One region of the Robertmurraya mangrovi genome, then DNA from elsewhere that is predicted to be linked to it. Evidence: predicted binding sites of a transcription regulator. Region 1 holds the regulator's gene; each other region holds the start of a gene.
What was found. Region 1 encodes Rex, which represses fermentation and respiration genes when NADH is low (regulators of the CRP and FNR family bind a similar motif). Its sites were predicted from a motif close to TTGTGAAATATTTCACAA; they were not measured.
Positions count from the first base shown of each region.

Region 1 (5,992 bases):
GTGCAAGTCGAGCTTTTTCCCCACCACTTAATGTAGAGACAATTTTTAAAACATCATCACCAGAGAAAAGAAAATTACCTAAAACGGTTCGAATTTCTTTTTCCGTCTTCATAGGGTAGTCATCCCATAATTCGTCAATCACTCTTTTATTAGACCTTAAGTTAGCTTGTTCTTGGTCATAGTAGCCTACCATAACGTTAGATCCACGTGAAATTTCACCTGATAAAAGAGGTAAGGTTCCGATAATTGTTTTTAATAAAGTAGATTTACCTACACCGTTTGGACCAACTAGGGCAATACTTTCTCCTCTAGTTAACCGTAGGGAAATGCCTTTCGAAATGGCCTCTTGATCATAACCAATAGTGGCATGTTCAACCTTTAAGACATCGTTACCCGTTTGTTTCTCAATTTGAAAACCAAAAGAAGCAGACTTCTCATCTCCTAATGGGCGGTCCATTACTTGCATTTTTTCAAGCTTTTTTCGTCTACTTTGTGCTCGTTTGGTTGTTGAAGCTCGAGCTAAGTTCTTTTGAATAAAATCCTGTAATTTAGAAATTTCGTCTTGTTGCTTTTCAAATAGCTTCATTTCTCGTTCGTATTGTTCTGCCTTTTGGTCTAAATAAGAGCTGTAGTTACCCGTAAATTTAGCAATTTGATTTCTCGCTATTTCATACACTTGATTTACTACTTTATCGAGGAAATAACGATCGTGGGACACGATTAAAATTGCCCCGTCATAACCCTGTAAATATTGCTCTAACCATGAGAGTGTTTCAATATCAAGATGGTTAGTCGGCTCGTCCAAAATAAGAATGTCTGGCTTTGTTAATAATAATTTACCTAAGGCTAAACGTGTTTTTTGCCCACCACTTAAGCTATCAATTTTAGTTGAGTAATCAAAGGATTGGAAATTTAACCCATGAAGAACGGATCTGATATCAGATTCGTACTGGTATCCACCATTTTCTTTGAACTGAACCTGCAGACGGTCATACTCTTTAAGTACTCGATCATAATCAGTCGGATTGTTAAACGTAGACGGATCAGCCATTTTCGCCTCAAGCTGTCGTAGTTCAGCTTCTTGTTTTTTAAGATGACTAAAAACAGTCAGCATTTCTTCCCAAATAGAGAGTCCTGATTCAAGTCCAGTTGTTTGTGCTAAGTAACCAATCGTCACATCCTTTGGTTTAACGATGTCGCCACTTTCATACGAAATTTGCCCGGCTATAATTTTTAATAAAGTAGATTTTCCGGCACCATTACGTCCAACTAGTGCAATCCGGTCTCTTGTTTGTACTTCTAACTTTATATTGGATAAAATAAGGTCAGCACCATATGATTTGGATAGTTGATTAACTTGTAATAATATCATCATTTTTCACCTCAATACTCTAGTGATAAGTGTAACTGATTCACGTAGGAACAGCAATATAAGTAGTATTGATAAAGATTTTTTGTATGTTCAATCATTCTATAAATTGGGCTATTTTTCAATTGTTATGGAAAGAGCTTTTTGTGAAGAAAAGAACAAAGATTTCACACAGATTGACAAAAATAGTGTATCATTTTTTATGAGAGGGTGTTTAGACATGTCAGGATTTACTCACTTCAATGAAGAAGGCAGAGCTAAAATGGTTGATGTTAGTGATAAACAAGAAACCGTCCGTACAGCTATTGCTTATTCTAGTATAAAGGTAAATAAAGATATTTACGATGGAATTGCCAATAACGAGATGAAAAAAGGAGATGTATTGGCTGTGGCTCAAGTAGCGGCTGTTATGGCGGCTAAGAAAACTTGGGATATTATCCCAATGTGCCATCCACTTCCTCTTTCTAGCATTGACATTTCATTTGAATGGGAAATAAATAAAGAAGAGTATACATTATTAATTCAATCATTTGTAAAGACAAAAGGGAATACGGGTGTGGAAATGGAAGCGCTCACAGCAGCATCGGTATGCGCACTAACCGTTTATGATATGTGTAAAGCTTTAGATAAAGGCATGGTCATTGGTCCAACTTACTTAGTAGAGAAGACCGGTGGGAAACATGGCGATTACAAGAGAGAAGTATAATGAGCCAACAAAAATAGGCAAGGGGAATTTTAAATGAATAATGACAGTATGAAAATCCCACAAGCAACGGCAAAACGATTGCCTTTATATTATCGTTTTTTAAAAAACTTACACTCTTCTGGTAAACAGAGAGTGTCATCTGCAGAGCTTAGTGAGGCAGTAAAAGTAGATTCTGCTACGATTCGAAGAGATTTTTCCTATTTCGGAGCATTAGGGAAAAAGGGATACGGGTATAATGTTAATTATCTCTTATCATTCTTTAGAAAAACGCTGGATCAGGATGAGTTAACCAAGGTTGCTTTAATTGGAGTAGGTAACCTAGGAACAGCATTTTTGAATTATAATTTTTTAAAAAATAATAATACAAAAATTGAAATGGGATTCGATGTAGAGTCCTCTAAAGTAGGGACTAAAATTGGAGATGTACCTATTTATCATATGGACGACTTAGAAAGAGTGATTGAAGAGGATGATGTACAAGTTGCTATTCTGACTGTACCTGTATCTGCCGCACAATCCATTACAGATAGACTTGTAAAAGTAAATGTAAAAGGGATATTGAACTTTACACCTGCTAGACTAACGGTCCCTTCTACGATTAGAGTACATCATATTGATTTAGCAGTTGAGTTGCAATCTTTAGTTTATTTTTTAAAACATTACTCCGAGGTAGAAGAAGTAGAGTAGTAAAAAATCATAGAATTAACCAATAGAATTCGACTGAGGTTAGTGGTATATTCTTTATGTTAGAATTATTTCGATCGAATTGCTTTTAGTTCCATAATAAAAGTATTATGATACTAATGCCATTTATAAATAATAGTTTACGATGAGTGATAGATTAAGGCTATTGATAAGGAGGTGAGGCACATGATGAATCTTGGAATGGGAAGCCTCTTACTAATTGTGTTTGTTGCACTATTAATTTTCGGTCCAAAGAAGCTACCTGAGCTTGGAAAAGCAGCAGGAAACACACTGCGTGAATTCAAGAATGCTACAAAAGGGCTAGCAGATGATGATGAGGACGATGAAAAGAAGAAAGTTAAGTAATGTTAGGATGAAACCGTTATGAGTCATAAAGATATGACGATTTATGAGCATATAGGTGAATTAAGAAAACGGCTTGTATTTGCAGTCGTTTTCTTCTTTATTGCCACTGTTATTAGTTTCTTTTTAGCAGAGCCGTTAATCGTTTACTTACAGAAGGCGGATGAAGCAAAAGAGTTAACGATGAATGCTTTCCGTCTAACTGATCCAATTAAAATTTATATGCAGTTTGCCTTTTTGATTGCCTTTGTATTAACTTCGCCATTTTTACTTTATCAGTTGTGGTCGTTTATTAGTCCTGGGTTATATGAAAAAGAGAGAAGAGTAACATTAAGTTATATACCTATTTCTGTGTTTTTATTTATTACAGGAATTGCTTTTTCTTATTTTGTACTTTTTCCTTTTGTTGTTGAGTTTATGACAAGAGTGGCTAATCGGTTAGATATTAATCAGGTAATAGGTATTAATGAATATTTTCAATTCTTGTTTCAATTAACGATTCCTTTTGGTTTGCTTTTCCAGCTTCCAGTTATCATTATGTTTCTAACTAGGCTTGGAATTGTAACACCCATGTTTCTTTCTAAAATTAGAAAGTACTCTTACTTTGTATTGCTCGTTATTGCAGCATTTATTACTCCACCTGAGCTTTTGTCGCATATGATGGTGACCGTACCTCTACTTTTACTATATGAAGTAAGTATCATCATTTCGCGTGTATCCTACAAAAAGGTATTAGAAGCAGAAGAGAAATATGAACAAGAATATAGCCAAAACGAAGAAAAATGAGCCTGTGAACCAAGCTCATTTTTTCTTTTTTTGGATATTTTTAATTTTAAAATGAAACATGATCATTCTAATACCAGAACCGAAATCAAAAGTAGCTAAAATAACTAGTAGATAAGTGAAGAAGCCCCATTCACCGTTTCTTGTAACATCTTGGATAGCAAAAACGGTAAATAATACTCCTAAAACGATATAAATGATTCCCGAAAATAACGGTGATTGCCTCATATAAATAATCCTCCGATAAAGCTTTGAATTTTCTCTGACTCTCGAATCATTCTTTCTATGTCTTCTTTAAAGACAGATTGTACTAAAAAGACAAATGTGTTCATGGCAATGTGGGCGACGATTGGAACGATAATCCGATTGGTTTTAACATATAAGAAGGCAAAGGTAAAGCCCATAGCTGAATACAGTAGTAAATGCTCTAATTCTGCATGTGCTAAGGCAAAAATAACAGAACTGATTAATCCTGATAGGAAGAAATTAAACCTTTGATAAAGAGAACCGAAAATGATTTTACGAAAAACAATTTCTTCGAGAATCGGTCCGATTACGGAACTTACTAAAGCAACAATCGGAAAGGCCTCAATAAAACTTAAGATTTGCTGGGTATTTTCTGACCCCATTTCAATGCCTAATAACCTTTCAATGTTTGCAGCTAGACCTTGAGCAAATAAAGCAAGAAATACCCCGCCTACTGCCCAAAAAATAGAAGAATTGATTGAAGCAACTTTTCGCTCATTATATCCTTTTTTCATTTCTTTCCTTAATAAAAATAATACGATTAAGAGCGTTAATGAAAAACTAAAAACTAACCAAATAATAACAGAAAGAACCTGCATATCTTCTATAGTCTTTCCAAAGAAAACTCCTGAAAAAGCAATGATGGGAACTCCGATAAAGCTGGAGAGCTGCATACCAATATAGGCGATTAAGATAATCCAATATTCCCTTTTCAATATTATTAATCTCCTTTAGTAAATGTAATCAATGATGGCACTATCTTTCATTTTACAAGTAATAAGCTTAATGTTTCAAATTAGAGGACTTGTTAATGTAAATATTCAGGTAGATGTATTTAATAACTATGGGCCTTGCCTGACAAGCATAACTAAACTTTTAATATTTTTCATAAAAAATTGGATATAAATAGAAAATTCGTGCATACTTTGTATGGTTGTGGAAAAATCCAACTTGTACGCTAAAGAAATGAACTACGTATATTGAAAAAAGCTTATCTTAATAATTTTATGTAAAAAATTTGAGCTTGACTCTTGCAAATATTTATCAGATTCATTAATATAATAATTGTGTTAGCACTCAATAAGAGAGAGTGCTAATAAAGAAAAATTTACATACAATTTGAGGAGGTTGTTTCACTTGTTAAAGCCACTAGGTGATCGTGTAGTTATTGAACTTGTTGAAACTGAAGAAAAAACTGCAAGCGGTATTCTTTTACCGGATAGTGCAAAAGAAAAGCCACAAGAAGGCAGAGTAGTTGCTGTAGGTACTGGCCGCGTTCTTGATAATGGTGAGCGCGTAGCACTTGAAGTTTCTGTAGGCAATAAAATTATCTTCTCAAAATACGCTGGTACTGAAGTTAAGTATGAAGGTTCTGAGTACTTAATTATCCGTGAAAACGACATCTTAGCTGTTGTTGAATAATTTTTACATTTTAAAACTAACGTTTATTAAATAATATTTTCAATTGATCTGAGGAGGTTTTTACTAATGGCTAAAGATATTAAATTTAGTGAAGAAGCTCGCCGCTCGATGTTACGCGGTGTTGATGCACTTGCAAATGCTGTAAAAGTAACTCTTGGACCTAAAGGACGCAACGTGGTTCTTGAGAAAAAATTCGGTTCACCTCTTATCACTAATGATGGTGTTACGATTGCAAAAGAAATCGAATTAGAAGATGCATTTGAAAACATGGGTGCTAAGCTTGTTGCTGAAGTAGCTAGCAAAACAAACGATGTAGCTGGTGACGGTACAACTACTGCTACAGTTCTTGCTCAAGCGATGATTCGTGAAGGTCTTAAAAACGTTACAGCTGGTGCTAACCCAATGGGTATCCGTAAAGG
Region 1 is NZ_JAXOFX010000025.1:39,352-45,343, reverse strand. Features, by position in the region: gene SM124_RS22325 (ABC-F family ATP-binding cassette domain-containing protein) at 1-1,372, opposite strand, end outside; gene moaC (cyclic pyranopterin monophosphate synthase MoaC) at 1,590-2,075, shown strand; gene SM124_RS22315 (redox-sensing transcriptional repressor Rex) at 2,109-2,762, shown strand; gene tatAY (sec-independent protein translocase protein TatAY) at 2,946-3,125, shown strand; gene tatC (twin-arginine translocase subunit TatC) at 3,144-3,908, shown strand; gene SM124_RS22300 (YdiK family protein) at 3,924-4,133, opposite strand; gene SM124_RS22295 (CPBP family intramembrane glutamic endopeptidase) at 4,130-4,867, opposite strand; gene groES (co-chaperone GroES) at 5,289-5,573, shown strand; gene groL (chaperonin GroEL) at 5,640-5,992, shown strand, end outside.

Region 2 (5,992 bases), on a different contig from region 1:
AGACTTAGTTGCAACACATGATGTTCCTCATTTTGACCGTTCTCCTTATGACGGATTTGCTATACGTTCGGTTGACAGCTCTGAAGCATCATTAACTAATCCCGTAGAATTTGAAGTTATAGACCACATTGGGGCAGGTATGGTTACAACAAAGGAAGTAGGTCCCTTTCAAGCTGTTCGAATTATGACAGGTGCTCAAATGCCTAAGGAATGTGATTGTGTTGTTATGCTTGAACTCACCACATCTTCTGAACGTGAAGATCATACGTATATGTCAATAAAGCGCTCATATAAGAAAGGAGAAAATGTCTCTTTTAAAGGTGAAGATGCCAAAAAGGGGGATGTTCTCGTAAAGAAGGGGTCAAAAATCAATCCAGGAATTCAAGCGATATTAGCAACATTTGGCTATGAAAAAGTGCCTGTTGCTAAAAAGCCATTAATAGGACTTTATGCAACGGGGACTGAACTATTAGAAGTAGAGGATGAACTTCAACCTGGTAAAATTAGAAATAGCAATTCACATATGATCTGTGCACAAATTGAAAGAGCTGGAGCGGCTGTTAAGTATTTTGGTAAATTACCTGACGAATTCGATACTTGTTATGAGGCTATCAAAAATGCAATAGATCAAGTAGATATTCTAATTACTACTGGTGGGGTCTCAGTAGGTGATTTTGATTATTTACCCGCTATTTACGAGAAATTAAATGCAAAAGTCTTATTTAATAAAGTGGCCATGCGTCCTGGTAGTGTTACAACAGTGGCAACTCTAGAAAATAAGATTTTATTTGGGTTATCAGGAAATCCATCAGCTTGCTATGTTGGGTTTGAGTTATTTGCTAGACCGATTATTCATACTATGTTGTTCTCAAAGAAACCACATTTGAGGAAGGAAAAAGCAATACTTGAAGTTGACTTTCCGAAAGCTAATCCATTTACAAGGTTTGTGAGAAGTAGATTATCTATTCAAGAGGGTAGGCTTGTGGCAGCACCAAGTGGTGTAGATAAATCAAATATTGTTATGAGCCTAGCTGGGGCCAACTCCTTTATCGTGTTACCAGGTGGTACAAGAGGATTTACGGCAGGCGATGAAGTCGAAGTATTATTGCTTGAAGATACAGTAGGAAGCGAATGGCCGTGGTAAAACCTGTTATTTTTCAGGTAGTTGGCTTTCAGAATAGCGGAAAAACTACCTTCTTAAAAAATCTAATAAACATGTTGAGTAAGGAGAGCATTAAGGTTGTAACGATCAAGCACCATGGCCATGGAGGAAAACCTGAGGTTCCAGAAGCTAAAGACTCCTCTCAGCATATTGAAGCTGGTGCCGTCGTTTCATTGGTGGAAGGTGAAGGACGACTGATCCTTCAAGCGGAAATGGAGACGTTCGGACTAGTAGAAAAAATTCAGCTAATCTCTTTTTTTAAGCCTGACATTATTTTAATTGAAGGTCATAAATTTGAAGATTATCCTAAGGCTGTGATTATTCGAAATGAGGAAGATGTCACACTCCTAAATAAATTAAAGAATGTCCAAGTGATATACTTTTGGGATGAGGAACTTATGGTAGGGATTGAATTTGAAAAGATTCCTTCATTCCATAAAGATGACCCAAATGGGATTGATTGGCTCATGGGGTCTATTAAGGACTTTCAGTTGAAAAATGTTTAGCCTAACCAACCTCATAGGTGCTTGTTCATAAAATAGTTGAAAAAAATTAATAAATTTGTCAAAAATGTAACTTTTGTCACTGATTCCTTTATCATTCCTTGTTACTATAATTCAAGGGGAATATGTTTGATTTATAGAGGATTGGGGTGAGAATAGTGGAGATGTTACCGTTCATGCTCTGGATTATTTATCCTTATATGGTAGTGGCTATATTAGTGATGGGAGTAATATGGCGAATGGATACGACCAAACTACATGAAGGGGAGCAAGTTTATAAGAAGCAGAGCCTATTGGTAGAACGAGCCTTGAGCGCGTTACTCGTTTTATGCTTGTTAACAGGGTTAGGTGTGTTTGCTTTTTATAATATTTCTGATGATCCAAAGCAGCTATTACATTGGGTCATAAGTTTAGCTTACCTTGAGCCGGATATGGACTTAATACGTAATATTTCTTTCCTTTCTCGCTTACATTTTATTTTAATTCTCACTCTTTTATTAGCTCTATCTTTTACAAAATATTTATCGTATTTAATAAAACCACATTTATACTTAAGGAATAGATTCATAAAGAAGTTACAGTAAAGCTGCCAATTAGAATGGTAGCTTTTTGTTTTTATTTGAATGTGATGTGCCTCACATACTCTTCAAACTAATTATTTTATAGTAGAAGTAGGTTATAACAAGGAGTGAAACCTATATGAAACTATTTTTGCCTAAACAACATGGGGCATGGGCTATGCTATTTATCCCTTTTTGGTTAGGGGGATTTTCAGGTGGACTTATTTGGCAGCATGTACCGTTTTTCTTTGGTTGGCTGTTGTTATACTTAGCGACCTATCCAGCACTACTTTTATTTAAAAAGAAAAAGAATAAAGCGTCTCTTTATACAAAATGGACAATTATATATATGGTACCTGCTTTACTCTTATTATTAGTGCCATTAGTTACTCGACCTACTATTATTTACTTTGGATTTGTAATGATACCCTTCTTCATTTTGAATGCTTATTATTCTAGTATAAATAATGAAAGAGCCTTACTAAATGATATTAGCGCCATTATAGTATTTGGAATAGCAGGTTTAGCTAGTAGTTTTTTAACATTGGGTGAGTTGAATGAGTATTCTATCATTGTTTTTATATCTACTGTTTTATTTTTTCTGGGAAGTACTTTTTATGTAAAGACAATGATTCGTGAGAAGAAGAGTAAGTTGTACAAGGGAATTTCATGGGGGTATCATAGTTTACTTCCTATTATGTGGATAGTAAGTGGTTTTTCGTGGGTTGCGCTAGCATTTATACCAAGTCTTTTAAGAGCCATATATTGTTATGGTAAACCGTACTCAGTTAAGAAGGTCGGAATACTAGAAATCGTGAATGCAGTTCTATTTTTTATTATTCTGTTAATAGCAATGATGATATAAAAAACTCAGCTATAAGCTGAGTTTTTTCATTCTACATTGCATATGTCAATTGGACAGTTTTCGCAGTCAATTTCTATTTTTAAATATTCAAGATCATGTATGGTGATAATCCCTTTTTCAATAGAGATCACCTCGTTTTTTCTCAAATCACTTAGCAAGCGGTTAACTACTTCCCTGGAGGTTCCACAGAAGTTGGCTAGTTCTTGATTGGTTAAGGGAGTGTCAATCATAATTCCCTCAAGACATTTCATCCCATAGCTATTAGATAAGCGGATTAAAGTCGAGTACAGAGCTCCCTTTTTTCCATGTAGAATTAAGTCTCTAAACTTTGTCTGTGTTCGTCTATATTGCCCGCTAAACCATTTCATAAATTCAAGTGCAAGAGCATGGTTTTCTCCGAGCTTTTCTTCAAGTTCTTTCTTAGAAATGACCGCTACTTCTCCACTTTCATTAATTTTAGCATTTAACATATAGTTTTGGTCTTCGCAAAAAATGACGAGTTCACCGATCAAATCTCCTTCAGAACACATCCGAATCGTAAGTTCACGTCCATCGGGAACCATTTTACTAAGTTGAATTTTACCACTAAGGACTAGATATAGTTCCTTTGCAATTTGCCCTTCGTGAAAAAGGTATGTCCCTTTCTCAATTCTTCTAATATGGTTAGCTGTTCGCAATAATTCTAGTAATTCTGTAGATAATTGAGTGTATGACTGCATATTTTAACCACCTTTTTATTGGAAGGAAGTTCTTCGCTAGTTTAACTATAAAGATAGTGTGAAGTGAGAGTCAACCTTACAATGTTTTTATTTTAGTAATATTGTCCTGTTTTCAAAAAGAAGACAAATTTAAAAAAATAGTAATTCCGTTATAAAAGAAAAATTTTCAAAAATTGGGTTGATTTTATAAACTGACCTTCTTATAATAAGAGAATCGATTTATAAAAATTAATTTTAGTAAATAAATATACATTAGGTGTGAGAAAGGATAAGGTTATGAAAGTATCAATAATAGGGGTAACTGGATATAGTGGGGTTGAACTCCTAAGAATTTTACATTCACATCCTGTATTCGACATACACTCTATCCATTCTACAAAAGTTGACCGTTCCATTTCAGAGGAGTATCCTCATATGCTACACATTATCGATAAGAAAGTGGAGGATATTGATTTTGACCGGATTGGAGAAGAAAGTGACGTAGTATTTTTAGCAACGCCATCAGGAATATCAAAGAGACTGGTAGAACAACTGATTGATAAGGATATTAAAATCATTGATTTATCTGGTGATTTAAGGCTGAAAGATTCAAGTGAGTATATTCAGTGGTACAAAAAGGATCCTGTTAAAAACTCCATACTAACTGAGTCTGTGTACGGACTCAGTGAATGGAATGAGGAAAGCATTCAATCAGCCAAGTGGATAGCTAACCCTGGTTGTTACCCGACAGCAACCTTACTAGGTCTAGCACCAGTCATTATAGAACAATTTGTAGAGCCAGCCTCTATTATTGTTGATGCAAAATCGGGTACTTCAGGAGCTGGAAAAACCCCATCTAACGGGACCCTTTATACAGAAGTGAATGAAAATCTAAAAATTTATAAAGTAAACGAACACCAACATACGCCAGAGATTGAGCAGCAACTAAGAATGTGGAATGGAGAGATTAAGCCCATTACATTTTCCACCCACCTCTTACCTGTTACAAGAGGGATTATGACAACGATATATGTTCAATTAATAGAAGATTTGGACACTGATAAACTTATAGATTTATATAAAAACACCTATGAAAAGCATCCATTTGTTCGAATACGCCCTAAAGGTACTTTCCCTGCCATAAAGGAAGTATGCAGTACAAATTATTGTGATATTGGCCTGCATGTTGACAAGCGAACAGGGAGGTTAACCATTGTCTCAGTGATTGATAATTTAATGAAGGGTGCTGCAGGTCAGGCCGTTCAAAACGCAAATATTATGTTTGGATTAGATCAGCAAACGGGCCTTAATTTTAGCCCACTGTACCCATAAGGAGGAATAGGTGTTGGAAGCTATATCGGTGTGTTTACAGGTTAAAGAAGTGAAAGAAGGAAGTATTATTACTCCACGTGGTTTTCAAGCAGCGGGAACGCACGCCGGATTAAGATACACAAAGAAGGATATAGGAATGATTACAAGTGAAGTTCCCGCTTCAAGTGCAGCAGTCTACACCTTAAACACCTTTCAAGCAGCACCTTTAAAGGTCACACAAGAGAGCATTGGTCAGGAGGGACTACTCCAAGCAGTTGTTGTAAATAGTGCCTGTGCTAATGCTTGTACTGGTGAAAGAGGACTGAAAGATGCCTTTAAAATGAGGAATTTGGCAGCTGAAAAGCTTTCTATAAACCCACATTTAGTGGCAATTGCCTCAACAGGAGTGATTGGTGAATTCTTGCCAATGAATAAAATCGAAAAAGGAATTGAAGAAATAGAAGTAGGTTGTTCTATACAGCATTCCAAAGATTTTGAAACAGCTATATTAACAACAGATACAGTGACAAAGAATTGCTGTTATTCAGCTGAGATTGATGGTAAGACCGTTTATATGGGAGGAGCAGCAAAAGGCTCTGGGATGATTCATCCCAATATGGCAACGATGCTTGGTTTTATTACTACAGACGCAAACATAGCTCCTGAGCATTTGCAGTTTGCTTTAAAACAAATAACAAACCATACATTTAATCAAATTACCGTTGATGGAGATACTTCCACAAATGACATGGTTCTTGTAATGGCAAATGGTTTGGCTGAAAATGATTCCCTCTCTCCTAACCACAAAGATTGGGAAACCTTCATTCAATTACTAACTAAAACGAGTGAGAGCTTAGCGAAACAGATAGCTAAAGATGGGGAAGGTGCAACCA
Region 2 is NZ_JAXOFX010000001.1:179,664-185,655, forward strand. Features, by position in the region: gene SM124_RS01000 (molybdopterin molybdotransferase MoeA) at 1-1,144, shown strand, start outside; gene mobB (molybdopterin-guanine dinucleotide biosynthesis protein B) at 1,132-1,668, shown strand; gene SM124_RS01010 (respiratory nitrate reductase subunit gamma) at 1,830-2,249, shown strand; gene SM124_RS01015 (YwiC-like family protein) at 2,365-3,090, shown strand; gene SM124_RS01020 (Crp/Fnr family transcriptional regulator) at 3,117-3,809, opposite strand; gene argC (N-acetyl-gamma-glutamyl-phosphate reductase) at 4,086-5,120, shown strand; gene argJ (bifunctional ornithine acetyltransferase/N-acetylglutamate synthase) at 5,134-5,992, shown strand, end outside.
Region 2: the regulator Rex is predicted to act here: its motif matches at 2,289-2,306, upstream of SM124_RS01015 (YwiC-like family protein).

Region 3 (5,992 bases), on a different contig from region 1:
CTTGCCACGTAAGCTGCCGTCGAAAATTCGGTTTCCGATACGAAGCTTAATGCCACCAAGCAGATTGGAATCAACAATATTATCTATACGAAGAGATTTCTTTCCAAATTTAGTTGCAAATGATTCAGAAAGCGCTTGTCTTTCCGCCTCTGTTAGAGGTCGAATAGTATAGACGATTGCTTCTGCAATGCCTCTTTCATCATTCGCAAGCTGAATAAAATGATCTGCCACATCAGAGATATGATCTTCACGGTGACGATCAATTAAAATCATAAGTGTATTTAATACATACACACTAAAAGATTCAAATGACTCTTTTAAAATCTCTTTTTTCTTTTCATTCGAAAGCTTTGGAGATTTTAAAACTGCGTTTAAATTATCACTATTGTTAACTACTTCTTTTACTACACGTAGCTCACTTTCCATTTGATCAAGAAGCTGATTCTCTTTAGCAAGTTGAAAGAGTGCCAACGCATAGCGTTTAGCTACTGTGGAGTTGCTCATCGCTTCTCTCCTGCCTCTTGAATGTAGTCGTTAATGAGCTTTTCTTGATCTTGTGCAGTAAGTTCTTTTTCGATTACTTTAGAAGCAATCATCACAGATAGAGTAGCCACTTGCTCGCGGATTGCTGCAACTGCTTTCTCTTTTTGCTGCTCAATTTCAAGCTTAGCAGATTCTTTTAAACGATCAGCTTCAGAACGAGCTAATGTGATAATTTCTTCACGTTGCACGTCGCCTTGCTTTTTCGCGTTTTCAATCAATGTTTGAGCTTCTGTGCGAGCTTCTTTTAGTAAGCTGCGTTGCTCATCTAATAGTTTTTGAGCTTCACCACGGCTTTGTTCTGCCGAGTTAATCTCATTTGCAATATGATCTTCACGTTGTTTCATGATGCCCATTAATGGACCCCATGCAAATTTCTTTAACAATGCTAACAAGATGATGAACATAACTAGTTGGAAAAGGATATCTCCACCGTTAAAACCACCACCAGCTGCACCTAATACTAGACTGCTTGTTAACACCCTCGATTCACTCCCTTCAAGAGTCGTTCACTTAGGAAAACAACAAGTTAACGAAGTTCAATTTATATGAATCCGATTAATTGTTTTGTTAAAACTAACACCTTAAATATAAGGTTTCTTTACTAAAATAGTTTAAGAACATAAAGCAATGGCGAAGGTACACAAGGAATGATCTTCGCCATTTTAACATTTTACTAGCTATTAACCACCAATAACCATGAACGCGATAACTACGCCGATGATAGGAACAGCTTCTACTAACGCTACCCCGATGAACATAGTTGTTTGAAGCATACCACGAGCTTCTGGTTGACGAGCGATACCTTCAACTGTTTTAGATACGATAAGACCGTTACCAATACCAGCACCTAGTGCCGCTAAACCGATTGCGATTGCTGCTGCTAAAAGACCCATTATAGAGTTCCTCCTTTAAATGTGTAAAAAGATTTATATTTTTGTTCATATAATGAACAGGTATATATTAATGGTCATGACTCACTTTGTGTGCCAAATAAACCATTGTTAACATTGTGAAGATAAATGCTTGGATTGCACCAACAAAGATTGAGAATCCTTGCCATGCTAGTGTTGGAATGATAGCCGCAATAGTGCCACCTACTCCAGAAGCTAGACTTCCTGCCAGTAACGTTAGTAGGATTTCTCCCGCGAAAATGTTACCGTAAAGACGAAGTCCAAGAGTTAATGTATTTGCAAACTCTTCAATTAGCTTTAGAGGGAACAAGAACCACATTGGTCTGAAGAAATCTCGACCGTATTCTTTAACACCTTTAAGCTTAATTGCATAATAATGTGAAAGTGCAACAACCATAGTCGCTAATGTTAATGTAACGACTGGATCTGCTGTAGGTGATTTCCACCACAACACGTGATCATATGTTATCGCAAACGGAAGGCCTAGCATGTTTGAAATAAAAACATACATTAGCAAGGTAATTCCAAGGATATGGAATCTTCCGCCATCTTTCCAGTCCATCGTACTTCCAATAATGTTTTTAACAAAATCCATTATCCATTCGAAGAAGTTTTGCATCCCCGTTGGCTTCATGGCTAAAGTACGTGTAGAAAGAACTGCAATAATGAAAACAATCAAACTGGCAACTGTAATCATTAGTACGTTTGACAAGTTAAAAGTTAAGCCCATAAAATCATATAATGGAGCTTCATGATGCACAGTATTCACCTCTCTTCCCCGCTAGTTACGTGAATTAATAGCTTGCAGAAAAAAATCTATCATAATGACGATATAGGAAGTCATTAATCCCAAAATTACGCTGTACAAGTGTAGTTTGTCCGGATACTCAAGTGCTAACATAACCGATAACACTGCTGTAGCCATCCTTGACATCATACCCAAGGAACGAACTTTTTCACCTTTAGCGACAGCTTCACCAAACTTGTCCGTTCGTCTAGCCAACAACCACAAATTAAATAGGCTTAAGCTTGTACCTAGAATAAGCCCTAGAAAGATAGTTTTATAAGTTGTAAATCCCCAGCCGAGAACATAGATTGACAACAGGAAAAATATGTATTTTCGTTGCCTAAGGTAGATTGCTGTGATTTCCGGCATTGTTGTTTATTCTCCTGAAAAGAAATGTTGGATTAGTCGAACCATAGCTAATACACCAGCTGCTAATCCTAGTAATAACCCGATAATTAAAAATAGTGGCTCGGTTCCCGCAACACGATCCAGCCATCTTCCGGAGAAAATGCCAATCAATACTGCACCGACTAATTGAGAAAGAATCGCGGACATTAACGCCATCGATTGAAATGGATGACGATTTTTTTTGTTCATATTAACGCATCCTCTCTTTAGAGAATGGTATGTGGGTTAGAGGTATCAAGCATCAAAATTTGAGCGTGTTCACTTAGTAAATTAACACCACACAGCCTTTGAAAACCCTATCATTTTATACCCTTTGTAAGCATACAATAGGCACTTGTCAATGTCAATGCGTTTGCAGTGAAAAAGTTCACAATTAGATTGGTTATAATTTGGCAGTTCACACATTTTTCGATATTTTCTACTATATACATATTGCAATTGGAGCAAGAGTTGTTCTCGCTCCAACTTTTCTAGCCGTAATCCTATTCCTTCGATATATATATACTCGCTTCAACCATGTCCTCTTTCCCCGCTTTTTTCGCAAACACTTTCGCAAGATATAAGCCAGTCTCGGGAAGCTGCTTATTATGGACTGTTCCTTTTAGCATACCTTTCCCTACTTTTCTTTTCCAATCTAAAAATCCTACAAATTGATAACTATCCGGATCAAATAGAGCAATTCCAAATTCTTCCGCTCCTCCTGGCAGATATACTTCATAACGGTACGTGTTCTTCTTGTCACCAGCACCTATATCAAATCCCATTACCCTCGGATAATTTGGTTCTTCTAGAACATATAGGTAAGGTATGCTCAACCTTTGACCACCAGCATCAATATAGAGATGACCATCATGTAATTTCTTTTTAAAAAGGGTTGGATCTACCGTCATTTTTACTTCGACTCTTTTTTCTTCCCCAGGACCTACATGAAACGAAAGAGGGATTTCCCACTTAATACCCGCTTCTTGTTTCGGTACGGAGAAGGAGTATTTTTGGGTTATTGAGCTGACGTTCCTTAGAGTGATATATTGTTTATGAGTATGTTGTACATCTTTTAATTTAAATTTGCCGAACTGAAGGGAAGCTGGCATGGCTAAGGTTTGTGTCTTGATAGCCTCCTTGATTTGAATTCTACCCGCTCCTTGTTCGTATGTCTTATAAGGGGTTCCTTTTTCATTTTGTATAGGCTTTGCTGTATTCATTAAAGCTGCCTTAATTTCTTCAGGCCCCCAATCTGGGTGTTCTTGTTTGATTAATGCACAAGCACCAGCAACATGAGGGGAAGCCATGCTCGTTCCTTGTAAAGCGAGATAACCGCCCGGAATGGTACTATTAATGGCGACGCCTGGTGCTACTACATCGGGCTTAATTTCCCAAGTTGAGGTTACAGGGCCTCTTGAACTAAAATCGGCTAATCGATCTTTTTCTTCCTTAATGATTGTACGAATCATCATTTCTTTTGCTTTTAAAGCTTTTTGGATTTGTTTTCCTACCTTTTTAGTAACTGTTGCAACAGGTATTTCTACCCCTTCCTCTAAATTCCCTATAAACCCTCCATTAATATTGTTATAGATAATAACCGCAACGGCTCCAGCTTCGATTGCGTTCTTCGCCTTCTCTGTAAAAGTGATTTCCCCTCGTTCTACTAAAACGACTTTTCCATCTACATTTTTCAAGTCTTCTTTTTTCCCTAGACCCGCAAATGTAATGGGATAGGAGCGATCCAGTTTCCAGGAAGCTACTGATCCCTGGATCGGTTCTAATCTAAATCTTTCACCCATTTCTTCTATTAATAAGTAGGGGATTAGAAGTGAAGGAGTAGACGCACCGACTGAAATGGCTTTCCCTGCCGTTCCTGGTGAACCCACTGTCCAGAGATTAGGACCAGAATTCCCAGAGGATGTGACGGATGTAATTCCTTTCTCTACGGCTTTATTAAGGGCTAAACTAATTGGTAAATCAGGTCCATTAATGCTATTGCCTAGGGAAAGATTCAGCACATCCACTTTATCTTTGATTGCTTGTTCAATCGCTGCTAGTACTTGCTCTGTGGTTCCTGTCCCCCCGGGGCCTAATGCACGGTAGGCCTTAATTTTTGCTTCCGGAGCAACTCCTTTAATCCGTCCATTTGCTGCAATAATGCCTGCTACATGTGTTCCGTGTAAAGTCCCCTGGCCATGAGCTCCTTCTGTTTCCATCGGGTCATCGTCTCCATCTACTAGGTCATGCCCACCTCCATAGCTTTTTCTCAAATCGGGATGGGTATAATCAAACCCCGTATCAATCACACCTACTGTGACTCCACGGCCCGTTAGTCTATTATTTTTCTTATCAAAAAATCCTCTAACTTCATCTACTCCAATGATTTTATTGCTCTCTTCACTCTCAATGGAATATGTTTTCACCGGTTCAACTAAATTTATATTGGTTAATTTAGATAGTTTCTCTAAGGATGCAACGGTCCCTTTTACAGAAAATCCATTTAGGGCATGTTCAAAAACATAGCGTAGTGTTAATTCAGGTATATTCCCTATTAGCTTTTCAATTTCTTTTTTACTCATCGGTTCAGGTAAGGTTACGATGGCTACTTTTTCAGTATGAGGTGATTCTTCCGGTATGGGAGGATGTTCTAATGATTTCGCATTGGCGGAGGTGAATATCACATTAAAGACTATAAAAAATGTAAGTGTCAGAACCTTTATCATGATCGCTCACCTTCTTCACTTTTTTTCTTATCGTTTTCATTATGAGGACTGAGTATACAAAAAACTGACCCCATAATGGGGCCAGCGTTTAATTTGGGTTATATTCTGATGGTGGGGTTTCCGTTTGTTTAAAGTAGTAGCGAATAGCTTCACAAATTCGTTTAGAAGCATGGCCATCTCCATATGGATTCGCAGCTTTTGCCATTTTATTATATTCTGCCTGATCCGTTAAAAGCTCTGTTGCTAGACGGTAAATGGTTTCTTCCTCTACACCCGCTAACTTTAGGGTTCCTGCGTCAATCCCTTCTGGTCGTTCCGTTGTATCTCGTAACACTAATACAGGAACTCCTAGTGATGGAGCTTCTTCTTGTACTCCGCCCGAGTCCGTTAAAATCAAATAGGCCCTTGATGCAAAGTTGTGAAAATCAATGACATCCAAAGGCTCAATTAAATGAATGCGAGGGTCGTTCCCTAAGATTTCGGATGCCAACTCTCGAACGACAGGATTCAAGTGAACAGGATAGACCACTTGAACATCTTTTTGTTCTTCTATAATTCGTTTAATCGCCCTGAACATATTACGCATCGGTTCCCCTTGATTTTCCCGACGATGTGCCGTTAATAAAATTAAGCGGTCT
Region 3 is NZ_JAXOFX010000004.1:176,235-182,226, reverse strand. Features, by position in the region: gene SM124_RS08625 (F0F1 ATP synthase subunit delta) at 1-504, opposite strand, end outside; gene SM124_RS08620 (F0F1 ATP synthase subunit B) at 501-1,022, opposite strand; gene atpE (F0F1 ATP synthase subunit C) at 1,224-1,436, opposite strand; gene atpB (F0F1 ATP synthase subunit A) at 1,504-2,214, opposite strand; gene SM124_RS08605 (ATP synthase subunit I) at 2,236-2,610, opposite strand; gene SM124_RS08600 (AtpZ/AtpI family protein) at 2,617-2,838, opposite strand; gene SM124_RS08595 (S8 family serine peptidase) at 3,132-5,354, opposite strand; gene wecB (non-hydrolyzing UDP-N-acetylglucosamine 2-epimerase) at 5,443-5,992, opposite strand, start outside.
Region 3: the regulator Rex is predicted to act here: its motif matches at 3,005-3,022, upstream of SM124_RS08600 (AtpZ/AtpI family protein).

Region 4 (5,992 bases), on a different contig from region 1:
TAACATACTCTCAATGATATTGACTTCATCCTCCCCATCCTTCATTCTATAAAAATAAATGGCTGTTATCGTAATGATTGTTGTTATTTGTAAAAATCCAAAAGCCGATTTTTACCCTTAAATAGTTAAAGAGTGCTACAAATTTAGATGGTAAGGCTTTTTCTAAAACTAATGACCTTTTAAACCAATGTAGCATGTATAATTTATAGGCAAATTTATATATGTGAGAAGCAACAAGGTTTTAGAAAAGATCCAAATAAATAAATCATTTTGCCTCTGACATTTGAGTCAGAGCATTTATATAAAAACCATATTGATAGTTAGGGGTGACGGTGATGACAGGCAAACTAAAATCTACACATTCTATTGAGATTAAAGAATTACTTCACCTATCGGATCGAAAGTTTAAAACTAAAAAGGGAACATATTTATTCCAAGAGGGTATGGAAGCAGAAGAGCTTTATATCGTCCTTTCTGGTAAAGTTCAAATTAGTAAAATCACTGCAGATGGAAGAGAACTTTCTTTACGCATTTGTGGAGAGAACGACATTTGTGGAGAGTTAACTTTATTTACAGATAATCCAAAGTATCTTTTAAGCGCAAAAGTATTAGAACAAGGAGAAATACTTGCAATTCGAAAAGAGACACTCGAAAAAGAGGTGTTCCATAATAGTGCTTTAGCATTTGAGTTTATGAAATGGATGAGTGACCACTTTCGTAAAACGCAGACGAAATTTCGAGACCTAGTTTTAAACGGGAAAAAAGGAGCTCTTTACTCCACACTCATAAGAATGACAAATAGTTATGGAATTGCCACAAGCGAAGGAATTCTTATTGATTTACCTTTAACCAATCAAGAATTAGCGAATTTCTGTGCCACTTCCCGTGAAAGTACGAATAGAATTTTAAATGAATTAAAATCAGCAGACGTTATTTCTATTAGTAAAGGGAAAATCGTTGTACGTGACTTACAATTTTTGAAAAATGAAATCGGGTGTGAAAATTGCCCGGATATTTATTGTAGTATTGAATAATTATTTAAGGAGAGTTTCCCAGTTGGTGAAACCCTCCTTTTTATCTTTTATACCGTTTTCTTTCTCATTGCCTTTGGTATATAGATGCAATATGGTTCGCTTTCTAAATAATCACCTGTTAATGCATAAGCTCTTGACCTAGAACCCCCACATACAAAACGATACTCACATTGCCCACATTTTCCTTTATATTTATCTGGATTTCTTAAGTCCTTAAAGATTGGTGAATCTCTATAGATTTCGGCAAGAGGTTGCTCTCTCACATTACCCGCTTTAACAGGTAGAAGACCGCTAGGATAAACATCACCAATATGTGAGATGAAGACAAAGCCATTTCCATCATTTACACCTTTTGGCGCTCTTCCCAGTCCATCAATGGATCCTGTTAACCCTTGTTGAGTGAGCGCATCTAAATATTGAATTTCTTCTCCATGATCTTTCATTTCTCTCATTTTTTGTTGGATAAATACCCTGCGATAATGCTGAGCTGCAGTTGTTTTTATATCAAAAGATACCTTTTTACTTAAATCTTGTAGCCATAAAAATACTTTCTCATGCTCAAGTGGTGAAATCATATCCTTCTCTTGTCCCCTACCAGTAGGTACTAGAAAGAACACGCTCCATAGAACACATTCTAACTCTTCTACAAGCTTTGCCATTTCATCTAAATAGTCATTGTTGTACCTCGAAATAACGGTATTTATTTGGATAGGTATTTCTAATTCGTGTAGATATTTTATTCTTTCTATCGTTAAGTCAAACGAACCTGAAGTTCCACGAAAATGATCATGTATTTCTGCATTTGGTCCATCTAAACTAAAGGCCCAACGAGATAAACCTACATTCTTAGCTTTTTCGATTGCTTCCTTCGTAACGTTAGGGGTTGCACTCGGAGTCATTGACACTCTTACACCCTTTTTGACCGCATATTCTGCTATATCAAAAACATCTTTTCTCATTAACGGGTCCCCGCCAGTAAAAACAAGCATTGGGTTGTTCATCTCATATATTTGATCGATTAAATCCTTACCTTCATCAAAAGTTAACTCCCTTGGATCTCTTCTATATTGAGCTTCAGCACGACAATGTAAACATTTTAATTGACAGGCCCGAGTTAATTCCCAAATAACAATAAAAGGATTCTTATTAAAATCTCTATTTATATGCATGACTATGCACCCCTATATTGTGTCTTCATGTTAAGTAGCATTAAACCTAACCTAATTATAAAAGACTTTTTCTCATAAATGTGTGAAGTACCTCACAATCGGTTTAATCCACGACAAAAAAGCCACAGAAAGAAAATAGCTTCTGCGGCTGGAGGTATATTTTTTATTAACGAATTCCTAAAGCAATTTTTGCATATCTAGACATTCTTTCTTTAGACCAAGGTGGATTCCAAACAATATTAACTTCAGTTTCTTTCACTTCCGGAATGTCAGCTAATGCATCTTTTACGTGTTCAACAATCGTTCCTGCTAATGGACATCCCATTGAAGTTAATGTCATCGTAACAGTTGCCTTTCCCTCTTCGTCTAAATCAACATCATAAACTAAACCTAAATTAACGATATCTATACCAAGCTCTGGATCCACTACAAGTTCCAAAGCACCCATCATACTATCTTTTAAATCTTGATCCAATTTTGTCACTCCTTTATTTCTTTTAAAAACTCTGATTAATAAACCATAAGGCTCATCCTTATTTTATGCTAGATGGCTCTCCTAGGGAAGTGATGTACATCATATCGGAGGAAAGTAAATGCTTTTCAAACCATTCTACCGTTTTAAGTACTCCATCTCTACTTACTTTATGATCTGCATGTTCATCCGAAATGAACTGTAGATACTCAGGATTTTTCTTATATAGAGTCTTAATCTCTTTATAAAACTGGTATGTAAAATGATACGGGACAACTGTATCTTGTTTACCATGCCAGAATAATAATGGTCTGTTTGCTAATTTTTCAGGCTGAAGACTTAAATCAAGCTCCCTTAATTGATTTAATAATTGATCTAAATCACTTTGTGCTAATGGAAGTGTAATGTTATTCTTTTTTAATTCTTCTAACTGCCAAAGAGCAAATTTTTCATAATAGGGCATACCCATTAAGCTAACTGCTGACTTTACCCATGGATATTTAGTTAAAGCTCCTAAAGTAACGATCCCTCCCATTGAGGTCCCAGCAAGCCCAATCTTTTGACTGTCTATTTTATTTTCACCTTCAAAGTAGGTTTTAATTAAATCTAAATCATCAATCATTTTTAAAACAATTTCCCAAAAGCGTATATTTAGATCGTGTTTGCTTAAAGTCGGTTTTCGCTCCCCATGATAAAGAGCTTCAGGTAATACCACTCTAAAGCCTTTTTCAGCCAACAAATATGCATAGTGGAGATTGTGTTCCTTTGCACTAGTAAAGCCATGAACAAAAATGACTAACGGTAACTTCTCATCAAAAAGTTCCTTTTGAGCGAGGTGTAATAACGGTATTTCTCCTATACGTTTATTTTCTACAACAATCATTTTTTACCCTCCCTAACTTTAAAACACCACTATATTCAAATGTTTCGTGATAAAAATAAGGCAATATATTTATGTTTTACTGAAAAAATTGTTAACATTGTGTATAAGTAAAAAATTTAAAACGTACATTGTATATACAACTTGTCTTTAAAGAAATGTAAATTGTTTCTATATTTCAAGTGTAACATGTAGACATTTAAATTCTCAAAGCTTTAGACTTAAAAGAAAAGCGGAAGCGCCCGTTTAGAGTGAAGAACATAATGAACAGATACATAAGTTTTTTTACACTAACTATATTAACGAACGAACGAGGAGGACTTTTTTTATGGCAGAAAAACATCTTATCGCCTTAGATTTAGATGGAACATTATTAAAAGATGATAAAACCATTTCATCTACAACTAAAAAAGTAATTGCGAGAGCGCGTGAGGAAGGTCATATCGTTATGATAGCGACTGGAAGACCTTTCCGTTCTAGTGAAATGTATTATAAAGAACTTAATTTAAATACACCGATAGTAAATTTCAATGGAGCCTTTGTACACCATCCATTACAAAATAGCTGGGGAGCCTATCATACGCCTTTAGATATGGGGGTTGCTAAAGATATTGTTGAGGCATGTCAATCCTTTGAGTTCCACAATATTATTGCTGAGGTAATTGATGATGTTTATTTCCATTATCATGATGAAAAGTTAATGGATATTTTTGGTCTAGGTGAACCATCCATAACTACAGGGGATATTAGGAGATTTTTAAAAGATGATCCAACAAGCTTACTTATTCATACAGATGAGGAACATGTAAAATCTATCCGCAATCATTTATCAGATGTACACGCAGAAGTGATTGATCACCGCCGATGGGCTGCACCTTGGCATGTTATTGAAATTGTAAAAACAGGCCTTAATAAGGCGATTGGACTCAAAACAGTATCAGACTACCTTCATATCCCAAAAGAACGAATAATCGCCTTTGGTGACGAGGACAACGATTTAGAAATGTTAGAGTTTGCGGGTCGAGGAATTGCCATGGGGAATGCAATTGAGGAATTAAAGAATATTTCAAATGAGATCACATTAACCAACGAAGAAGATGGAATTGCAAAATATTTAAATGACTTTTTAAATTTAAAAGCCCTTTAAATATTCCTGTCAAAATAATTCAAGTAAATCCATTAACTCCCCATTTTATCCGCTTCACCTAAAGCACATACTAGATAAGGAAGCGGCAATGCTGTTTCAAAAAGCTCGGATGGAGGGATTTAACGATGGGTAAACGTAATAAGTCAAAACGATTTGTCCAACAAGGTGTTGATAGTGTGTCAAAACATGATGAACGCATCCCTTATCATACAACTTATGCAGAAGCTGAAGCACGCAAAATGGAAAACGTCAAAGAATCATCACTTGGAGGAATATAATGGGTAACCGACTATTCCAAGAAGCTAGACGCAGCGTTGAAATGGCAAAGAATTCAACGGGAAGTGGACAACATGATTCTATTGAGCGTGCAAAAAATGCTTTAAATTCTGCGTATGCAAACTCTACACTGGCCGAACAGGCACAGTTGAGAGAAATGCGAAACGAGCTTGATCAATTAGTTTAACACAAATGTATATAAAGCTGGCACTTTTGAAAGTGCCAGCTTTTTGATTATAACCTTTGGAGCAGAGCGGGATAAGTATGGATAGTGTTTCCATCTTTATCTTTTTCATATAAATTTAAAATTAAAGAAGCATTCGTTGGCAGTTTATTCTTTGAGATACTTATTTGTATTTTAAATTGCTCCCAGCTTGGAAATGATTTGGTTGTTTTTACCTCGGTCTCTTCTACATATTGATTATGGCCGTCTTCCACCGTGTAATAAAATACTTTTTGATTAGGTCTAGCCTCTCCTGTAATAGTGTATTGCCCCTCTTCACCTGTTACTTTTATATTCTTAAATACTGGATTTTCTGCAGGAATGGTAAAAGGTGTTTCAGAACTTAGCCGAGTTTGGTCAGAAATTGGTTTTTGATTGATTTTTCTAGCTAGTAATTCTCCTCTAGCTTTATACTCTCCAGCTTGCACTCTCTTACCATTCTTTTGATAGTTCCAACTTTCCGTCCATGTTTTCTTTTCGTTCGGCTTTATGACCAACGTTTGAAGAGCTTGAGTAAACGATTTGTCCTTAGAGTACAAGTACACTTCTTCGCCTTTATCGTTTAACACCTTAATTTCGTATAGTTGTGATGTATTGAACTCAAAAAGTAAATCTTCTGTGCTATTATTCAATACGGTTAACTCAAACTCAATACTCTCTGGTCCAGCTAATGGGGTTAGACTAAACAAATAGTCCCCTGTCTCTTGTTTCTCTTCTGCCCCAAATACAACCTGTGGAATCATTAGCAATAAAGTAAAAATTGGTATTAGTATTCGTTTCATATTTCCCTC
Region 4 is NZ_JAXOFX010000001.1:172,463-178,454, reverse strand. Features, by position in the region: gene SM124_RS00990 (Crp/Fnr family transcriptional regulator) at 336-1,034, shown strand; gene SM124_RS00985 (TIGR04053 family radical SAM/SPASM domain-containing protein) at 1,082-2,203, opposite strand; gene SM124_RS00980 (metal-sulfur cluster assembly factor) at 2,370-2,678, opposite strand; gene SM124_RS00975 (alpha/beta fold hydrolase) at 2,737-3,558, opposite strand; gene SM124_RS00970 (Cof-type HAD-IIB family hydrolase) at 3,884-4,702, shown strand; gene SM124_RS00965 (hypothetical protein) at 4,828-4,980, shown strand; gene SM124_RS00960 (DUF3813 domain-containing protein) at 4,980-5,165, shown strand; gene SM124_RS00955 (BsuPI-related putative proteinase inhibitor) at 5,213-5,983, opposite strand.
Region 4: the regulator Rex is predicted to act here: its motif matches at 2,284-2,301, upstream of SM124_RS00985 (TIGR04053 family radical SAM/SPASM domain-containing protein).